Regions from separate parts of the Brevibacillus nigriterrae genome, predicted to be linked through region 2. Evidence: riboswitches for the same ligand, from Rfam matches in the RefSeq annotation. Region 2 holds a riboswitch; each other region holds the start of a gene.
What was found. Region 2 has a riboswitch for cyclic di-GMP ahead of ACPW7N_RS08165 (DUF192 domain-containing protein). Riboswitches for the same ligand answer to the same signal wherever they lie in the genome.
Positions count from the first base shown of each region.

Region 1 (5,898 bases), on a different contig from region 2:
ATTCATTTGCCTCTTGCAATTTTCGTTCTGCCAGCTTGCGTTCATGAATATTTCGATTGACCGAAATATACTGTATATCCTGTTGATCATCTTTGTTCCACAATTTGATAGACGATTCAATCCAGACATATTCTCCGTCGTTTCGCTTTACCCGATAGGTAAGGACGCTGTAATCATCCCGAACCATCTTGTTGGCATGTTCCCTTACCATTTCATAATCATCGGGATGGATATACTTTTCCAGATCATCCCCGACAACGGTTTCTGCCTTATACTGCAGAATTTCTTCACAAGCAGGAGAGGCATAGAGTATTTTTCCTTTACCATCAATCAAGGTAATCAGATCACTCGAATACTCCGTTAACAAACGGAAACGCTCCTCACTTCTCCGTATCTCATCCTCAGCCTCTTTGCGTTGGGTCACGTCATTGAGTGTGCCCGATGTACCAATCACTTGGCCTAGTTCATCCCGTGTCAGACGGGCAAAAACCTCGATCCACCGGAATCCTCCCTGTCTCGTCAGGAGGCGAATTTCCTGTCGGCAGTAATCCTGTTTCTTTTCAATCAATGGCAGGAATAACTGTTGATTGCGTTCCCTGTCGTCAGGATGCAAATAGGCAAGGAGGGAAGTACCTAAGCTTTCTGCAATGGGAAACCCGGAGATCTCCTCCCAGGCAGGATTTAAAAACGTCCAGTGTCCTTGTTCATCGGTTTGGAAGATTACTTCCTTCACGTGTTCCACAACGGAACGGTACTGCTCCTGAACTTTGTGCAACGCTTCTTCTGCTTTCTTCTTCTCCGAGATGTCTCGAAAGATTGTCTGCATGACAGGCTTGCCTTCATAAATAAATGGAGTTGACATGACCTCTACATCAATAACTGTTCCATCCATACGAATGAACTTCTCTTCGCTCCAATCCAAAGCCTTTGCTTCTTTCTGTAACAGTTCCAACCGCTCTTGTGAGAATTTTCGATAGTTTGGATGAATTCGCTCCATGATCGGCTGTCCGATCAATTCATCATGGAAGGATGCGCCCAAGATCGTTACACATGCAGGATTCACAAAGAGAAAACTTTCCCCATCGTGAACGACAATGGCATTCGGTGAATAATCGACAAGCGTACGATACCTTTCTTCACTGTCTCTTAACTGTTTTTGCATCTCTTTTTGTTCTGTAATATCTACAACGAGCCCGATGATATAATCTTCTGTTTGATCTTCAGAAGGAAACAGGGAGACGGTAAGAATTCCCAAGACAACTTGTCCGTCCGGGCGATAATATAATTTTTCAACTTGATAGGAATCTCTTTTCCCACTAATTAATTCTTCATAAAGCTCATCTTCCGGCTGCACAGGTTCTGAGATAGCGGAGATCGGTAGATGTTTTAGTTGCTCGCGAGTAAATCCAGTTATTTTCTCCAACGCCGGGTTGATTTCAATGACTTCTCCTGACTTCTTGCGCAATCCAATTCCGATTCCGGCCTTTTCAAATATTTTTCGGAATCGCTCTTCACTTTTTTGCAGGGCCTGCTGCATGTTTTTCTTTTCCGTAATATCTCTAGCAATCACCTGGATTGCAGAATGATCGTTATATTTGATGGGTATTGAAGCAATTTCAACGTAACGAATCTGATTATCCAATGTAAGCAGCTTGACTTCTTGCAGTGGCTGAGTTTCCCCGGTATCGTAAATGACTTTGATTCTTTGGAGAATGATCTCTTTATCATCAGGATGGATAATATCCAGGACATCTTTCCCGAGTACTTGATCTTCCGTTTCTGCTCCGATCAGTTGCAGTCCTTTCTCATTCACAAACAGAAACTTTCCATTATGAACCATGATGGCATCAGGTGATACATCTATCAATCCTCGGTATTGTTTCAACAAATGGCGGTAACGTTGTTGACTTTCCATGATCTGATAGCCATTGAGTCTGTGCATAAATGCCATCCAATACGACCCGATCAATAATATTAGCGGAACACTCAAGAAGTACATGTGAAGCAACTGGGCATGAGCAATCCGCACTTTCCACTCATTGTAATCAAAATCGATCCCCAGTACGGATTCTACGTTACCAGAGGAATCATAAATTGGTGCAAATGAACTGATCCATGTACCCCATTTATCTGTATACGGTGTCTCTTGTAACGTTCTCTCCCCTTTGAATGCCAGCTCCAATTCAGCAAGCTGATTGGGATATGTCTCACCAATCGGTACAGCAAGTTCCAATCTCGAGTCAATTTTGCCATTATCGTTGAGGTCAGCTTCCGGACAAACAACCAAGACATTCGTTCCATCGGGCAGCTTGCGAATCGTGTAGACACTTTCAATAAATGGGTACAGCTTCATCCATTCGATCATTTGGTCAGACATTCGCTGATACAGGGCGTCGGAAGGGAGCGTATCCAACTGTATACGAGCATGTCCTTCATCCTGCAGAATCTTGGAGAAAACAGGGGCCAATCCTTCAAGCGGTGTCTTGATTTTTGCCACTTCATCCTCTTCTGCCTGATTGACAAAAAACCAGCCAAAGAGAAGAACGAGAGCAAGCAAGCCCCAGATGAACGATTGGGATCGACCCATAATCTGTTTTTGTTCATAACCTCTTGCCTTCAGGATGCGCTTCAACCATACAGTTAAGCAAACGTATGAAGTAATGACAATCGTAACAAAAACAGCGTAATCCATGATGAACTCATCTCCTTGATTGAAACCTGCTTGAGAAAAAAAAGACCTACAAAACTGTAGGTCGGTTGCGCTACTCGCTCCCAGATATCTAAGCGCCCAAGTAAAGATATCTGTTCTTCGCTTCCTCTATGTAATTAGACCTAGTTATTTAGAACTACACTCTTTTTATACTACTTCGATTTTAAAAATACAATTCATTTTAAGTAATTGTTAAAAATCTGATACTTTTGTTCGTTCACTGCCCCAGTTACAGATCGGCTGCCTGTTTCGTCAATCCAACCGGAAGCAGGAGATGCCATTCAGTATACTTTATAGGTCTGTCCTGTCTGAGCTCCTTCCACGCTTTTTCGGTAAGCCAAGGCTACTCTGCTGGCAGGTACAGGTTCGAAACCGGGAAAATACGGACGATACTTTTCAAATGACTCCACCAAGACATTGGGGCTCACATTGTTAATCCGAATACCCCGTGGCATTTCGATTGCTGCAGCCTGGACAAAAGCTCGAATTGCTCCACAGGCCATGGCTGCTGATGCTCCGCCTTTGATCGGATCATCCATGGTAATTCCGGTCGTCAACGTAAAGCTCCCCCCATCGTTCACATGGTCCATTCCCAGTAAAACAAGATTAACTTGTCCTTTCAGTTTGCTTTGGATTGCGATCTCGTTGTTTTCAGGCGTTAACTCCGAAAGCGGTCCGAAAAAAACTTGACCCGGTGTGCTAATCACGGCATCGACTTTGCCAACGGTTTGATACATCGCTTTAATGCTTTCTGGTGACGTTATATCAACTGCAATATCGGCCCCGCTTCTTCCTGCTGAGATGATTTCATTATTGGATTGGAGTTCGTTTTGAATCGCACTCCCAATCGTCCCGTTTGCACCAAGTAACAGAATTTTCATAGTTTGCCTCCTAGTTGAGATTTTTTGTTTTGATAATACTATACCCCTGTATGCTATGTAAAGAGATTTTACAGTCTATTCCACATATAAAAAAGCCGCCCCGTCATTATTTCAGACAAGGCGACCAGTCATTACCTGCAGCTATTCTGTTCCATATATATTGCCCGTTGACGAAGTTACTACACCATTGTTCACGTTCACACTGTAAGACAATCCACCAGACCCGGTCCAAGTATTTAGATTGAAGCTATCTCCTTCTGTCAGCTTGTAAATCGAAATATTGGTAAAGGTTAGCGGTGTGCCATTTTGGCATACGGATGGAGCCTGGTTGCTTTGAGCCATGTACACTCCCGGGTTAGTAGCCCCAGGCTGCACAACTACCGTTGCTGTTCCGTCCTGTTCCACGAGAAGGGCTGTCATTTCGTTCACCGCCATGCCTTTTGCCTGGTCAGCGGCTTCGAAGCCGTCTTGAATATTTCTGGCGAGGAAGGTAAGGAAGCGCCCCATTCGATCACGCTGTTCGAAGTGACTGTCTGTGATGAGGTGCCCATTGACCGGTGTCTCAATTAAGCCATGGGTCAGGGAAATCAGTGAATTGTATGGATTATTCAAGGCAGTAGGAGAATCAAGGGTCTTGCTCTTGGTGGCAATTGCATCATAGCTATGTTCTCCTTGAATAGCCAGCCCGGCACTCGTGCCACCAAACGGAATGCCTTGGGCAATTCGATTATTGAGGGCGTCTAATGCTGGAGTACCTTTCAGGAAATTTACGTAATCCGCTTGATTGCCACCAGCAAAGAAAATGGCTTCCGCATGATTGATTTTATCGATGACAAAAGAATGGGAACCCGCTATTGCCAAATCATTTACGATCAAAGTATTTACTGAATTCAAAGGTGTTCCGGCTGTTTGTGCAAGGTCATAAATGTAAGGGTTGTAGGCATCTGTCCCCGAAGCACGGAGAATGAGAAAGTCACCTCCGTTTGCCTTTTCACTCATCCAAACAAATGCTTCATCTACATCAGTGCTTCCCCCCATGAACACCTCTCCGAACGAAGTTGCTGTAGAGACGTCTGTTGCGTTGCCGTGGGTGTAATACGAGTAAGGAGCTGGCGCTGCTGTTACCGTTCCCAGGCTAAGAAGATGACCTGCCGAGAGAACCGTGCTGATTACCATTTTGGAGACAGACCATTTTGTTCGCAAGTAAATCACTCCTCCACTCAAATGGTAGACTACTCATACAATGCAAGCATTTCGTCTATTACACCTATTTCAATTCTTTTACCTTGACTTCAATCGGAAGGATATCCATTCTGACATGAAGGGCAGATGAGGCGTATTCAGTTGCATCGTAATATCCCTCTGTATTGGCGGTTTTGCTGAATACCACAGTTACTCCCTTCCCCTTGTTTTCCTTGTCGAGACTAAACGCCATCCCGCGGAATTCCGCTGCCGTATTATCGACTAAATCGTCCAGCAGGGCAAACTTGGCAGCGTCCGAACCAAAGATATTCGTGTTCAGCGCATTCCCTTCGTAATACTCACTCCCTTTTGGGATCAGTGTTTTTGATTTATCGAGGGTGAACTTCTTGGTGGCAAAGTTGTACTTATCACCCTTTTCAATGTAAGATACATCCACGTTTGTATAGGCGCCGCTCTTGGTTGTGCTTACTTTGGATACATCAACCAGGAACATGCCGCTTGCACCGATGACTTGAATTTCGCTGCCTTTTACCACCATCGCTGAATTTTCATCTATGCCAAAGCCGTAGTTTATTTTTTCATGAACAAGCGCAACCACGAGACGACCAATGCGGCCTCGCTTGCTGAAGTGCTGATCGACGATCCCACCTTCAAAGAAACCAAGACCTTTAGTCACCCATAACCCAGGCTTTTCCCCATCGTAGGTCACACCCAATTCGAACGCTTCCAGTGACGTGGCATTCAGGATCATCGGATTCGACATAATCGCTGCTCCTGCCGATGTTCCCCCAATCATGCCACCCGATTTGTAAACCTCCCAAACCGCATCGAGCACCTTCGTATTTGTCCCGTCCTCATTGTAAAATGCCTTGGTAATCCGCGACTGATCTCCGCCTACGAAAAAGAGTCCTGTGCATTCGGAAACAGCTTTTGCCACCTCTGCGTTGTTTACCTTATCTGGGTAGTTCTTTTCGGTAATATCAATGATGCGGACACGATCAGAAGGGATGCCGTACGCTTCAAAATCTTGCTTCATGCTTTCCGAAGAAGTCATGGAGCCACTGGCAGTGGGAAATATCCCGATAATCGCCCTTTCCTTGCCTC
Region 1 covers NZ_JBNCMT010000020.1:91,104-97,001, reverse strand. Annotated here, with positions in the region: gene ACPW7N_RS15735 (sensor domain-containing diguanylate cyclase) at 1-2,692, opposite strand, end outside; cyclic di-GMP riboswitch class II at 2,743-2,825, opposite strand; gene ACPW7N_RS15730 (short chain dehydrogenase) at 2,992-3,591, opposite strand; gene ACPW7N_RS15725 (cyanophycinase) at 3,733-4,794, opposite strand; gene ACPW7N_RS15720 (cyanophycinase) at 4,859-5,898, opposite strand, start outside.
Region 1: it holds a riboswitch for cyclic di-GMP, as region 2 does, so the genes downstream of both, ACPW7N_RS15735 (sensor domain-containing diguanylate cyclase) here and ACPW7N_RS08165 (DUF192 domain-containing protein) in region 2, are expected to answer to the same signal.

Region 2 (5,898 bases):
CTGTGTTTTCACATGATGGCTGAGGAGTGTCTCTCCCGTCTCCAAATCAGCCGTTGCGAACTTTCCATTGATATCTCCCAAACTACGAATTGCATTTGGATGCAATCCTTTCTCTGGTACTTTGACAACCTTCACCGTACCATTGCTCAGCTTTTCATTTTCCTTGATAGGTTGCCCTGCCACTACGACATCCACCATACTGTCATTTATGAGTGCTTCCTGATCGTATTGCTTCATGTATTGAAAGAAGAGGAACGTTGTTATTCCACCCATAACTAATGCTACAAAGAGGATAATTTTGGATCTCATAGTTTCCACCTACTCTGTTAGTCTGATGCTAAATGCACCGTGTGCAACACTGTCTGGTTTCGTGAATCCTGTTCCGGCACGTTTGATGAACATTCCTGTGATGGCCGTATCCGTTGCGCTCATCGGATCCGTAATGTAGAAATAAGCAAAGCCTTTTACCCGAACGCTTTTTAATTGTTTGTCCGGGTCACCCAACGCCTCATAGACAGGAATCAAAATCACTCGTGAACAATCCCGATCATTTACATCACGAGGGTTTTCCGAGCACCCATTTACACGCTCACGCACCACTGTCCTTGTCTTACCTGCTATATTTCCTGTTTGTGTATCCAGCACGTCGCCTACTTTGATTTCATTTTGGTACCCGTGACGCAGATTTTCTTCATAGGTTTCTGAACCCGTGCCACCTAAGGCAAGGACTCCGAAGTAACCTTGATCAACATCCGTCTGATCAACCTTCAATTTATACTCTTTGAAATACTCCAACTCGATTGATTCATCTATACCCAAGGGAGCTGCCCCTTTGGCTCGACCCATCACTCCCAGTTCAGCCGCTGCATGTGCCGAAACAGGTGCGGTCTCTCTCCCGAATAGTCGTGAGAAGGTTAATGGTACCTGCTTTTCCAGATCAATGGAAACTTTATCTTCCATACTCACTACAATGTCTTGCAAACTATCTTCTTCTTCGTGCTCTCTTAAAATGGTTTGTATTACTTCATTTACTTTTAATTCTGTATTGGTCAGTTCCTGTGCACCTGAAAGTACAGCGGCATTGGCGGTTTTTTGCAGTTTTGCCCTGTTTAACATGAGATTGCCTCCATCGATGACAAGCCCAACCATTGTCAGAAGTGCCACCATGGACAGCGATATGAGAAGAACCGCATTTCCTTCTTCCTGTTTTAGGAGACCTTTGAAAAATGAAATCATCGATTACTCACTCCACCCTGATCGTAGAATTGGCTGATAGAATGATAGGTGAGGGAAAAAGCTTGGATAAAACCGGTGTCATCAATTCCACCGGATACACAAGAGTGACAGTGACATATCCCCCTGGCGTTCTTGTTTCTTGTGTAGGACTCACTTGAACCTGTAATAAATCGGTCTCGCCAATATGAACATAGTTTCGGGCGAATGAAATGATTTCTGCATCTGGTTTACCCAGGCCACCCAGACGAACTGTCTCCTGTGAAGCCATTTGCAGGTGAACATAGGAGTAGAACACTCTGCCGAAGTCAAAAATTCCGGCCAGTAATAGAAGCATAACTGGCAGAAGGAGTGCCATTTCGACCATGGACTGCCCCTGTTCATCCTTTACCATAAGTACTCCATCCCCTTTGCATACAAGGTAATTAAGGCACCTCCCACAATAGCTACACCGTACGGATAAGTTGTCGCAAGAGCGCTTTTGTCCGTGCGAAAAGGCAAGATCCAACCATTGCGGATACACCAGAAATTAATAATCAAGGAACGAATACTGTTTCCGATCCCTCGTTTCACCATCAGTATGAGTAATGCGATGAGTCCACCGAGCAATGCCATGTATATGGCCGTAGTAACTACAAATATAGTCCCTTTGAATGCTCCGATTAATGCCAGCAGCTTTACGTCGCCTGCACCCATACCACCTAATAAATACGGAATGAGCAAGAGTAGTAATCCGATGGCAAATCCACCGACAGAAAAGCCCAGTCCAGCCCATCCATCTGAGAAAAAATGAATGATAAGTGCAAGAATAATGCCTGGAAAAACGACTTTATTATAAATTTTGCGATTCGCTACGTCGGTGATAAAACAGATACAAAGAATCAAAAGGAGTGCTCCGTTAAGCAACATGCTGATTTCCTCCTGGATCCCCTATCCGAACCCCCTGGTTAAAAGAGAGGCCCTACGTTCATCACGCAAGGCCACCATCTTTTGCCCTCTGTATGGAAGGGTATCAATAATTGCTATACTTGTGGGCCGTCACCATCACGACTGATTAGTGCATTCGTTATGTTACTGAACATTTCGACAACTTCAGTACGCAAGCTGCCTAATGCAATCAAAGCCGCTATGGAGAGAAAACCAAGCACAATTCCGTACTCTGTCATCCCTTGTCCATGCTCGTCCATGAACAAACGTTGCAATGATGCAAGCATGGGTATCACTCGCTTTCTGATCGAGGTTTACTACGGTGTTCCGCCACCATCTTCACGGTTGGTTACCAAAGTAACTACGTTGTTGTACATTTCCATAATTTCTCCACGAAGCGTTGCGAGTGCTCCGACAACTGCCACTGCGATAATTCCAAGTACGAGTCCGTATTCTGTCATACCTTGTCCGTGTTCTTCTACCAATAGGCCCTTGAATTTGTTCATCATGAGTAAACTCTCCTTTAAGTAGTCGATTTTAGGTGAATTGAAGTAAGTTGATCGTTGGCAGTTTTTTGCGTTTTAGAGTTTACGGTGTTCCGCCACCATCTTCACGGTTTGTTACTAGAGTAACTACGTTGTTGTACATCTCGATAATTTCTCCACGAAGCGTTGCAAGTGCTCCAACTACTGCCACTGCAATAATGCCGAGTACTAGCCCGTACTCTGTCATACCTTGACCTTGTTCTTCTACAAGCAAACCTTTGAATTTGTTCATCATGACTTTCTCTCCTTATCCATTCATGGTCGTAGTTGGACGAAATGTCCGATTTGAGTTTCTGTTTGACGAGCTGCTCCTGCTGGAAGTTCGATAACAGACACTGCATCTGCATAGATTGGGCCAACTTTTCCCGGACGAAGTTGCTCATCAATCGCAACGATTTTCAAGTCGGCATTCAGATACAGTACATCAATGGAATAATTCATGAAAAACGTGTGCACCGATCGGCAGGGTCGAATATGCAGAGCGCAACCTGTCGGCAATTCTTTCGTGAACATTAACCCTTTCAACCTTCCTAGGAAGGTGTAGGCTTGTCCGATCTGACTAGCCAGAATTTGATTGTTCGACAGATTGATCAGCATGTGGTGTGCACCTCCTTTTAGACATAGAGTAACCCCGCCTATACCGAAAGCGGGGTTGCTAGTAGATATATTCTACACCCGTAATCTTTCGGTAACTGGCTGGCATAGTGTCAGGCTTCTCCTAAACACCTTAGCCCCTTTAGCTTTGCGTCACTGATTTTCATCAGCTTTGCCTTTATCGAGATTCAGCGAGTGTTGCCGTGTCGACTGATCTCTTGGCTTCATTCTACGTCCTAGCATATTATTCGACATCGTTCTCTTAGCTTAAATTTCGAACCCATGAAAATCTCTCCAATGATCTAGTTTAGATATAATAAAAAATTTTTAATCAGGATTTTACTTTGTGAAAATTGGATAAATTTAGCATTTCCAATAGATATATTTACCTACCTCAGGCTATTGGAGCATCTTTCTTTCTCTTAGGCTGGATTTTATCATTTTTCAGTAAAGATAGTCTTCGCCACCTAGCATTTTTTAGCCATGGGACCTCAACAAAAAAAGGCAGTGGGAAAGTGATTCTGAAGTACTCCCCCACTACCTACCTGCCTATTTACCAAGTGCTATTGTATTTTTGGATGAAAGGTACGAAACAATAATTGTTCATTTCCTTTCTCTTCAACCCATCTTACACGCTCAGCGATCATCTCCATGACTGCTTCCAGATCTTGTTCCTTATCGCATGGAAAATGAAACGAATAAGCAAGTACACATTTTTGTTCGTTGACCAAGAATTGCTCGAGAACATACTCTTCTGCATCTTCCAGCACTCTACGTCTCGTATCCATTGTAGACACTACACAATAGAGACCATCCCACTCTGCACGCACATATGTCGTTGTTACCTGCACGTGCAAGCTTTGTTTTATTCCGGTTCGACTGACCTTCACAGAATCTTCACGATAAAAACCAATGCCAGAAGGAAGCTGATCCAGTAGTCCAAATGGGAATCCCGATGGTAAATCCTCTGCCTTCAACCCTGAGATTAATCGACCTGGGAGTAGGTACACTCCCTCTTGGTCACGAAGCAACTTTTCACCCAGTACAAAGATGTCTTGGGACCCACTCTCCTGATTATTTGCGATTTGGACGAACATATCCGCACCCCCTGATTGCAGTATGTACTACTTCTGCACCACTCAAACAGGAAAGCAACCGCCACTATAGCATTTTATGAAAGTCATCCAAAGTGAGTTGTTCATAAACAACATCCTCAATATTGGATAAACGAACCCCAAAAAGGAACAAAGGAATCTCCCAAAGGTTCTCCGTATACAGTTTTTGAACGATTTCATTCATCTCTTCTGCTGAGTCAGTCGGCTTGGGCAATGTGAAGCTTTTTGAAAATGAGCTGCCGTTTCGCTCCTTCTTATAGACAATCGAAATGGTTTTCGCCTTTCGTGATTTCGCTTTGAGTCGCTTTACCAGTTGCTCAATCAATGTTTCTGCCAACTTCAAATGAGCATCGGGGTCGGAAATCGCTTCCCGAAAGGTAGACTCCTTCCCGATTGTCTTGTCCCCCTTCTCCCGTTCTGTATTAATTCGACTGGAAGAAATACCATTGGCCGAACGAACAAGCATTTCCCCTCGTGAACCCAGCAGGTTTTTCATTAGTAGGAGATTAGCCTTTGCTAGATCACCAATGGTGTGAATGTCCATCTTGTTCAGTTTTTCGGCTGTTTTCTTCCCGCACCCATGCAACTTGTCGATGGGCTGCGGATAATAAAACGTACAGAATTTCTTGATGCCCATCTCGACATATCCATACGGTTTTTTGACCTCAGAAGCCATTTTCGCAATGATTCGGTTCGGCCCAATCCCGATGGAGCAGGGTATACGAATTTTATTCCATAATGTCCGTTGAATATACCTGGCGATCGCCAATGCTGTCTCGCCCTCATTGATGCGAGCCGTGATATCGACATAAGCCTCATCGATTGAAGCAACTTCTGTATCCCCAATCAACCGGAGGAAAGACATAATTTTACTCGAATAGCTACTGTATAACGGATGATTTCTCGGTACTACTATCGCATCCGGGCAAAGCTTTAGTGCTTCGTAGACGGACATTGTCGTGTAGACACCACGTTGTTTCGCCTCATAGCTCGCCGCAATAACCAGCCCCTGAGTGGGTCTGTTCAACACTCCACCGACGATTACCGGTTTATTACGGAGTTGTGAATCCTCACTCTGATGACAGCTTGCAAAAAAACTATTCATATCTGCAAGTAATATCGTGCGTTGCTCTTCCATCTGACTTCAAGCACTCCCTTCAAAGGAAGAAAAGAAAAGCTTCTATTGAAGCCCTTTCGAAGCGGCAGTCGAATCCTTCTTTAGCGATGCTCCGGTAAATTTAGTGCATTAAGGCACTAAACTTACCTCTACGTTTAGAATACCCACTGCCCCTTGCGGAAGATCGGTTCGACAACACCCTCTGCCGTCACACCATCAACATCCATTTCTTCTGATCCGATCATAAAATCACAATGAACCAGGCTGGAATTGATTCCTGTTGCTTTGACCGCTTCTGGTGTCAAGTCTCTTCCGTTCTCCAGACAAATGGTGTAGGCATCTCCAATCGCCAAGTGACAGGAAGCAT
Region 2 covers NZ_JBNCMT010000008.1:97,402-103,299, forward strand. Annotated here, with positions in the region: gene cpaB (Flp pilus assembly protein CpaB) at 1-309, opposite strand, end outside; gene ACPW7N_RS08135 (Tad domain-containing protein) at 319-1,236, opposite strand; gene ACPW7N_RS08140 (TadE/TadG family type IV pilus assembly protein) at 1,244-1,627, opposite strand; gene ACPW7N_RS08145 (A24 family peptidase) at 1,621-2,142, opposite strand; gene ACPW7N_RS08150 (Flp family type IVb pilin) at 2,256-2,447, opposite strand; gene ACPW7N_RS08155 (Flp family type IVb pilin) at 2,478-2,669, opposite strand; gene ACPW7N_RS08160 (Flp family type IVb pilin) at 2,749-2,940, opposite strand; gene ACPW7N_RS08165 (DUF192 domain-containing protein) at 2,961-3,302, opposite strand; cyclic di-GMP riboswitch class I at 3,390-3,486, opposite strand; gene ACPW7N_RS08170 (hypothetical protein) at 3,863-4,396, opposite strand; gene ACPW7N_RS08175 (Y-family DNA polymerase) at 4,461-5,552, opposite strand; gene ACPW7N_RS08180 (aminopeptidase) at 5,687-5,898, opposite strand, start outside.

Region 3 (5,898 bases), on a different contig from region 2:
CACTTTTTTATATTCTTCCACTGCCTGATAGAAATCTTGCAGAGCGGGGTCTTGCCCCACAACCAAAAACCCGCGAACGGACCGAACTTCTTTGGAGATCAATAGCTCCATATCTTTAATCATCATCAACTTTTGCACACGGTCATTAATTAGTGAGGAATAGGTCGTATCCACATGTTTCATCTGGTAGTAGCCTAATCCAGAGATGACACCCAGGATCAACAAAATGACAGTGAATCCAGAAAACAACTTTTTGTGAATAGTAAATTTCACAAATAATCCCCTTTCAAAAACAATATTAACAATTTGTATATCCCCATACTAAAGAAGTAAATGTTTCCAAAATATGATAGATATCACTGACTGAAAGTTTTTATCGATAAAAAAAAGTATATGCTCTCCATTACAAAATGTTTGATCATGGGGTCCATCTTGTTTCTCAGGTTTATTACCCATAAACTGTACTAGGATTGTCACTATTCTGTGATATAATGCCTGTACAATGCACTTTTTTCCTTAAAGGGGCCTTTATCAAATGTCGAATCACATTTATTCTCCTTATATCAATTTTGCTCGGGATGAATGGGAGCGCTTACGTAAAGCCACTCCGTTGTCCTTGTCTGAAAATGACCTGTCCAAGCTTCAAGGAATCAACGAACATCTTTCCTTGAAAGAGATTACAGAAATCTATCTCCCCCTCTCCCGTCTGCTCAATTTGTATGTGGGAGCGACCCAGCAGCTTCACGGGGCAACCAATCAATTCTTGGGAAATAAGACGGAAAAAGTTCCTTATATCATTGGAATTGCTGGCAGTGTAGCAGTAGGCAAAAGCACAACCGCCCGAATCCTGCAAGCATTGCTTTCCCATTGGCCAAACCATCCGAAGGTAGCTCTTGTGACCACTGATGGATTTCTGTATCCAAACCGGATTCTGGAGCAAAGAGGGCTGATGAAGCGGAAAGGATTTCCTGAAAGCTACGATATTCGCCGCCTCATTCAATGTATTGCGGACATTAAATCGGGGCGCTCACGGGTAGAAGCACCTGTCTACTCTCATTTGGCATACGACATACTTCCTGACGAAAAGCTGGTAATTGAGAAACCAGATATTGTGATCGTAGAAGGGTTGAATGTATTGCAAACGGATTCTGGCAACAAATCCAGTCAGATTCCACAGGTGTTCGTATCCGACTTCTTTGATTTCTCCATTTATGTGGATGCTGATGAAATGGACATCTCCCGCTGGTATGTAGAGCGGTTCAAGATCTTGCGTCATACTGCCTTCGCCAATCCCCAATCGTACTTCCATCGTTATTCAACATTAACAAATGAGGAAGCCTCTCAAGTGGCGGAAGGAATATGGCGTGAGATCAATGCGGTTAATCTGGTAGAGAATATCCTTCCTACACGTACCCGGGCTGATCTGATTCTGGAAAAAGGGGCCAATCATCTGATTTCCGCTATTCACTTGCGTAAAACGTAAAAATTCCTTTCGTATTACACAAAAATCCCTTGGGTTGACCCAAGGGATTTTTTCGTATGACGATATCGAATTCTTGTTTAGTATCTGAATTTCGCAACAACCATGTTCAACTGTTCTGCCATTTTGGCTAAAGCAGTTGCCGATGCTGAGATTTCTTCCATGGAAGCCAGTTGTTCTTGTCCCGCGGCAGAAACTTCCTCCGTACTTGCAGCCATTTGCTCAGATGCTGCAGAGCACTCCATCATCAGGGTTGCTACACTCTGCACTGATTCTTGAATTTTGCCGAAGTTTTCTCCTGATTGCTCAACCAGATTGATTCCTGTATTCACTTCGTTCAGACTCTTTTCCATCGAACGGACTGCATCATCAGTTAGATGCTGAATGGAAGCGATGATCTTGCCGATTTGCTCGGTTGATCGAGAGGATTGTTCGGCCAGCTTGCGCACTTCATCGGCTACCACCGCAAATCCTCTGCCATGTTCGCCCGCTCGCGCCGCTTCAATCGCTGCGTTCAGTGCAAGCAGGTTGGTCTGGGCAGCAATACCATTAATAACTTGCACAATTTGACCAATTTCTGTCGATTGTTCGCCCATGCCTTTTACCGATTTCGCCAGATCATTTACGGTTGTGCTGATTGCATTCATTTGTTTAATTGCCTGATGGATGCTTTCGTTGCCTTCTTTAGCAACCTTCAATGCATCATTCGAAGCCACTGTTACCTCATTGGTGCTCGCAGAAATTTCCTCGATGCCACTAGACATCTCCATCATGGAGCTGGTGATTTGTTCGGTTGCCTTACTGGTCTGCAAACTGCTTGCCATTAATTCTTCTGCTGAAGCTGCTACCTGCTCTGCATTTCCTCCTACTTGTCGCAAGAGAACCTGCAGATTCAGTTTCATCTGATTAAAGGCTTGACCCAAATCACCGATCTCATCTTTGCTTTTTACGGAGATGTCTTCAATGGTAAGGTTGCCAGATGCGATTTCCTGTGCTGCTTGTGACATCCGGGTTACCGGCACACTGATGGCACGATTCATGACAAAGGCAATGCCAAGCCCCAAGAGGATCGCGGTCACACTTACCGTAATCAATAGGGTTTTACTGAAGCTAACGTCTTCGTTTGTTTCTTGGAGAGTCTGATCGAGCAGTTCCTGTTGGTACGAGATGAACTCGTCAGCCTTGGCAGCGAATCGATTCCCCAAGTCAGTTCCTGTTGTTGCTATCAGGTTGCTGTACTCCTTGTTTTTTCCTGCCTTTTTCAATGCCAGTAGTTCCGTAGAAAATGCAGCATACTCATCGCTTATTTGCGTCAAATCCGCAAATAATTGCCTTCCTTTCGGGAGGGTAAGCATTGGATCAAGCTCTTTGGACAAATTATCAAACCGCTTCTTGGCTTCATTAAACTGCTCCAACTGTTTCGGATTATCAGAAAGCAGGTAACCTCGAATGCTTTTGAACTCTTCTCTCAGCTCGGAAACCATGTCTTTGACGAGAATTACCTTTTTTACACGGTCATCCAATAAAAATTTATACGTGGTATCCAGGTTTGAAATCTGATAGAAACTTATTGCACTGATGAAAGAAGCTAACAGAAGAACAATGATAAAGCCTGCATACAACTTTTTTCCAACCGATAATTTCATAAATCCTTCCTCCCAGTAATAGTGCTGTCATGAGTACCTTGAAGAATAGCTTTTCATTACAGGAATAGATTACATTGGTATGTAACGCTATTCGGTAGCCCGGCTATCACTTGGTTGAGCCAAAGACCCGTGGCTTTGCGTCCTCCTCTTTCGACAGAGTTTGCGTTTTCGTAGCATGTTAATTTTTAATTATTATTACCTTGCTATAAGTATAAATACCTATTCCCTATTGAACCACATTTCAAACAATTTTGTTACATATTTTTGAATTTTTTGTCGAACGATAAGAAAATTTCTGCTATTAAGTAAATCTTGATAAGAAAAAAAGGAGGCATTGGCCCCCTTTTTTTCTTTCGGTCGATAAAAATTTTTTGTCATATTTTGTTAAGATGGTAAACTAGAGATATATTCCAGACATAGGAGATTCATGATGACGATTCTCTCTCAGCTTTCCTCTCAAACAGGCGATCAAACAGAGGCATCCAATCGGCATGTTGCCGCTCACTGTGTAGAACAGCCAGACCTGCTTTTGGTGCTTGGCGAAGGGCTAACTAGCAGTGACCAAGCCCTTGTTGGGGACTGTGCAGAGGTTTTTACCAAGGTAGCAGAACAAAAGCCCAAGCTGATTGCCAGCTTTGCTGACCAGTTAATTGGGCTGTTCAACCACAAATCAACTCGTGTGCGGTGGGAGGCTATGCATGCCATATCCCTGATCGCACCACTTGTTCCAGAACAGATTGCCCCTGTCCTGTCAAAGTTGTCTGATATGATTCAAGGAGACAAAAGTACGATTGTACGAGATTATGCCATTGATTGTTTGGGCAACTATGCCAAGGCAAGCGTATATACTGCACAAGAAGTTTACCCCATTCTCAAAAGTGTACTTCCCTTATGGAACGAAAAACATCTGGCACGTGTGCTTGTCAATCTGTGTCATGTTGTCAAGAGTTGCCCTTCGCTCGGATTAGAAATCCTCCCTTTTGCCCAGGATTACTCCGAGCATAACAAAAGTTCTGTAAAAAAAGCGGCAAAACGATTGGTGAAAGGAGCTTTACTGTGAGAATTTCGAATGGGAATGTGAATACGGTTAGCCGTACTTATTCTACTTCTAGTCCTACACCAGAGAAAAGCAAATCAGTACAATCCAGTAATTCAGGTGAATTGGCTGCCATCTATGAAAAAAGCAGTTATACAGACAGTACAAACGAAAACCTCAGCACCTATTCGGCTCCAAGGATGGCTCTTGCTTCTTCGGAGGAACCACCCCCTGTAAATCCAGTTTACGAGAATTGGTTGCAATCACTTCCTCAAAGCCAGAATCAGTACATTGAATCGGTATTTAGACGCCTCGATGAGGATCGAAATGGGTTCAATAATGATGAGGTGCCAGAATTATTAAATCAGCATATGGAGTGGCTGCAAAGCAGCTTGGATGATTTGGCTACACGACTTGAACAGGCAGAGAAAGACCTATTAATTACATCGGATGAAGCTGCCGAACTATGGCTTGACGGAGAAAATTTAATCAATCAACTGGATGTAGAAATATGGTCTGACGTCGAGGATCTGATTATCGCCAATCGGATCTTAACCATTGATGCACGCACGACATACACGGATTGGGATAAGCAGTTATCCTACACGGGCAGCAATTACCTGCAAAATATGGAATCTGCGATCAAAAACGAATCCGGCTTTATTTCGAAAGACAAACTTGACCAATACCTAGTGGAATTGAACAAATGGGTAACTGCTCGATCCGATGAGTTAGCCTCTGCTCTTTCAGATGCACCCACGGGAATCAAGACGACATTACTCGAAAACGCTCAAGCCAAATTAAATACGCTGAGACAAGGCTATTCCAACTTAATCTACCAGCAGGTCAACAATCATAACTACCCGCCAAAACCACCATCTGCCGATTCGCTCTTTACCGCCGGGAAACAAAAGTTTGAATTTATGGTAGGAAATCATAAGGCAAGTCTCACCGTGCGCTTATCCAACGGTCAATCCAGTTCATCCAGTTTTTATGTAATTGATGCAATGGGCAATAAAAAGAAGGTAAATATCACTTTTGACAACGCAGATTTGCAGCGGGAATTTGATAAACGATATAAAGAAAGTACTTTTGGCAAAGGAGACAAGGCGCTTTCTCTTGAAAAACTGAACAGCATTTTAGGTTCTATCAAGGACAGTTTGCTAAAAATTTCAGATACAGATATGGAGCGATTAAAGTCTAAACTTTACGGCAAAACTGAATCAACTGCTTTGGATAACAAATTCACTATCTTCCTTGCAAAGCTGAAATTGGCAGTAATTTAGTGAATCTGGACAAACTAACAACAAACACCTCCCTTTTTCGTTTCTCAGACGATTGAAGTGGAGGTGTTTTTTATTCATTACTCAGTTGGTAATTTGTAGTCCGTGCTACAGAAAGTAAAAAGAAACTATGGTACTTTTAATTGGCGGGTTTTCCCTAAAAAACTATTTCAAGGAGAGGGTTTCATCGTGAAGTTACACGCATTAAAGCGATTGATGTCTTTCGTTTTTTGCTTCACACTCGTTGTCAGTCTTGCAACATTCGGCAATCCAGCAACTACATCCGCAGATACGATCTCAACTATAGGCATAGATGAATTCACATTTTTGGATGATGGGTATGACTATATGTCCATTGCTTACGCAAAACCAGATGCAGTAAAGGACGGACATTTCAAGCTTTCACTGGATCTTGCCAAAGACATTGAAATTAAAGCCATGTGGGTACGGACG
Region 3 covers NZ_JBNCMT010000011.1:124,752-130,649, forward strand. Annotated here, with positions in the region: gene ACPW7N_RS10645 (methyl-accepting chemotaxis protein) at 1-273, opposite strand, end outside; gene coaA (type I pantothenate kinase) at 536-1,483, shown strand; gene ACPW7N_RS10655 (methyl-accepting chemotaxis protein) at 1,561-3,126, opposite strand; cyclic di-GMP riboswitch class I at 3,217-3,301, opposite strand; gene ACPW7N_RS10660 (hypothetical protein) at 3,557-4,186, shown strand; gene ACPW7N_RS10665 (hypothetical protein) at 4,183-5,448, shown strand; gene ACPW7N_RS10670 (hypothetical protein) at 5,635-5,898, shown strand, end outside.
Region 3: it holds a riboswitch for cyclic di-GMP, as region 2 does, so the genes downstream of both, ACPW7N_RS10655 (methyl-accepting chemotaxis protein) here and ACPW7N_RS08165 (DUF192 domain-containing protein) in region 2, are expected to answer to the same signal.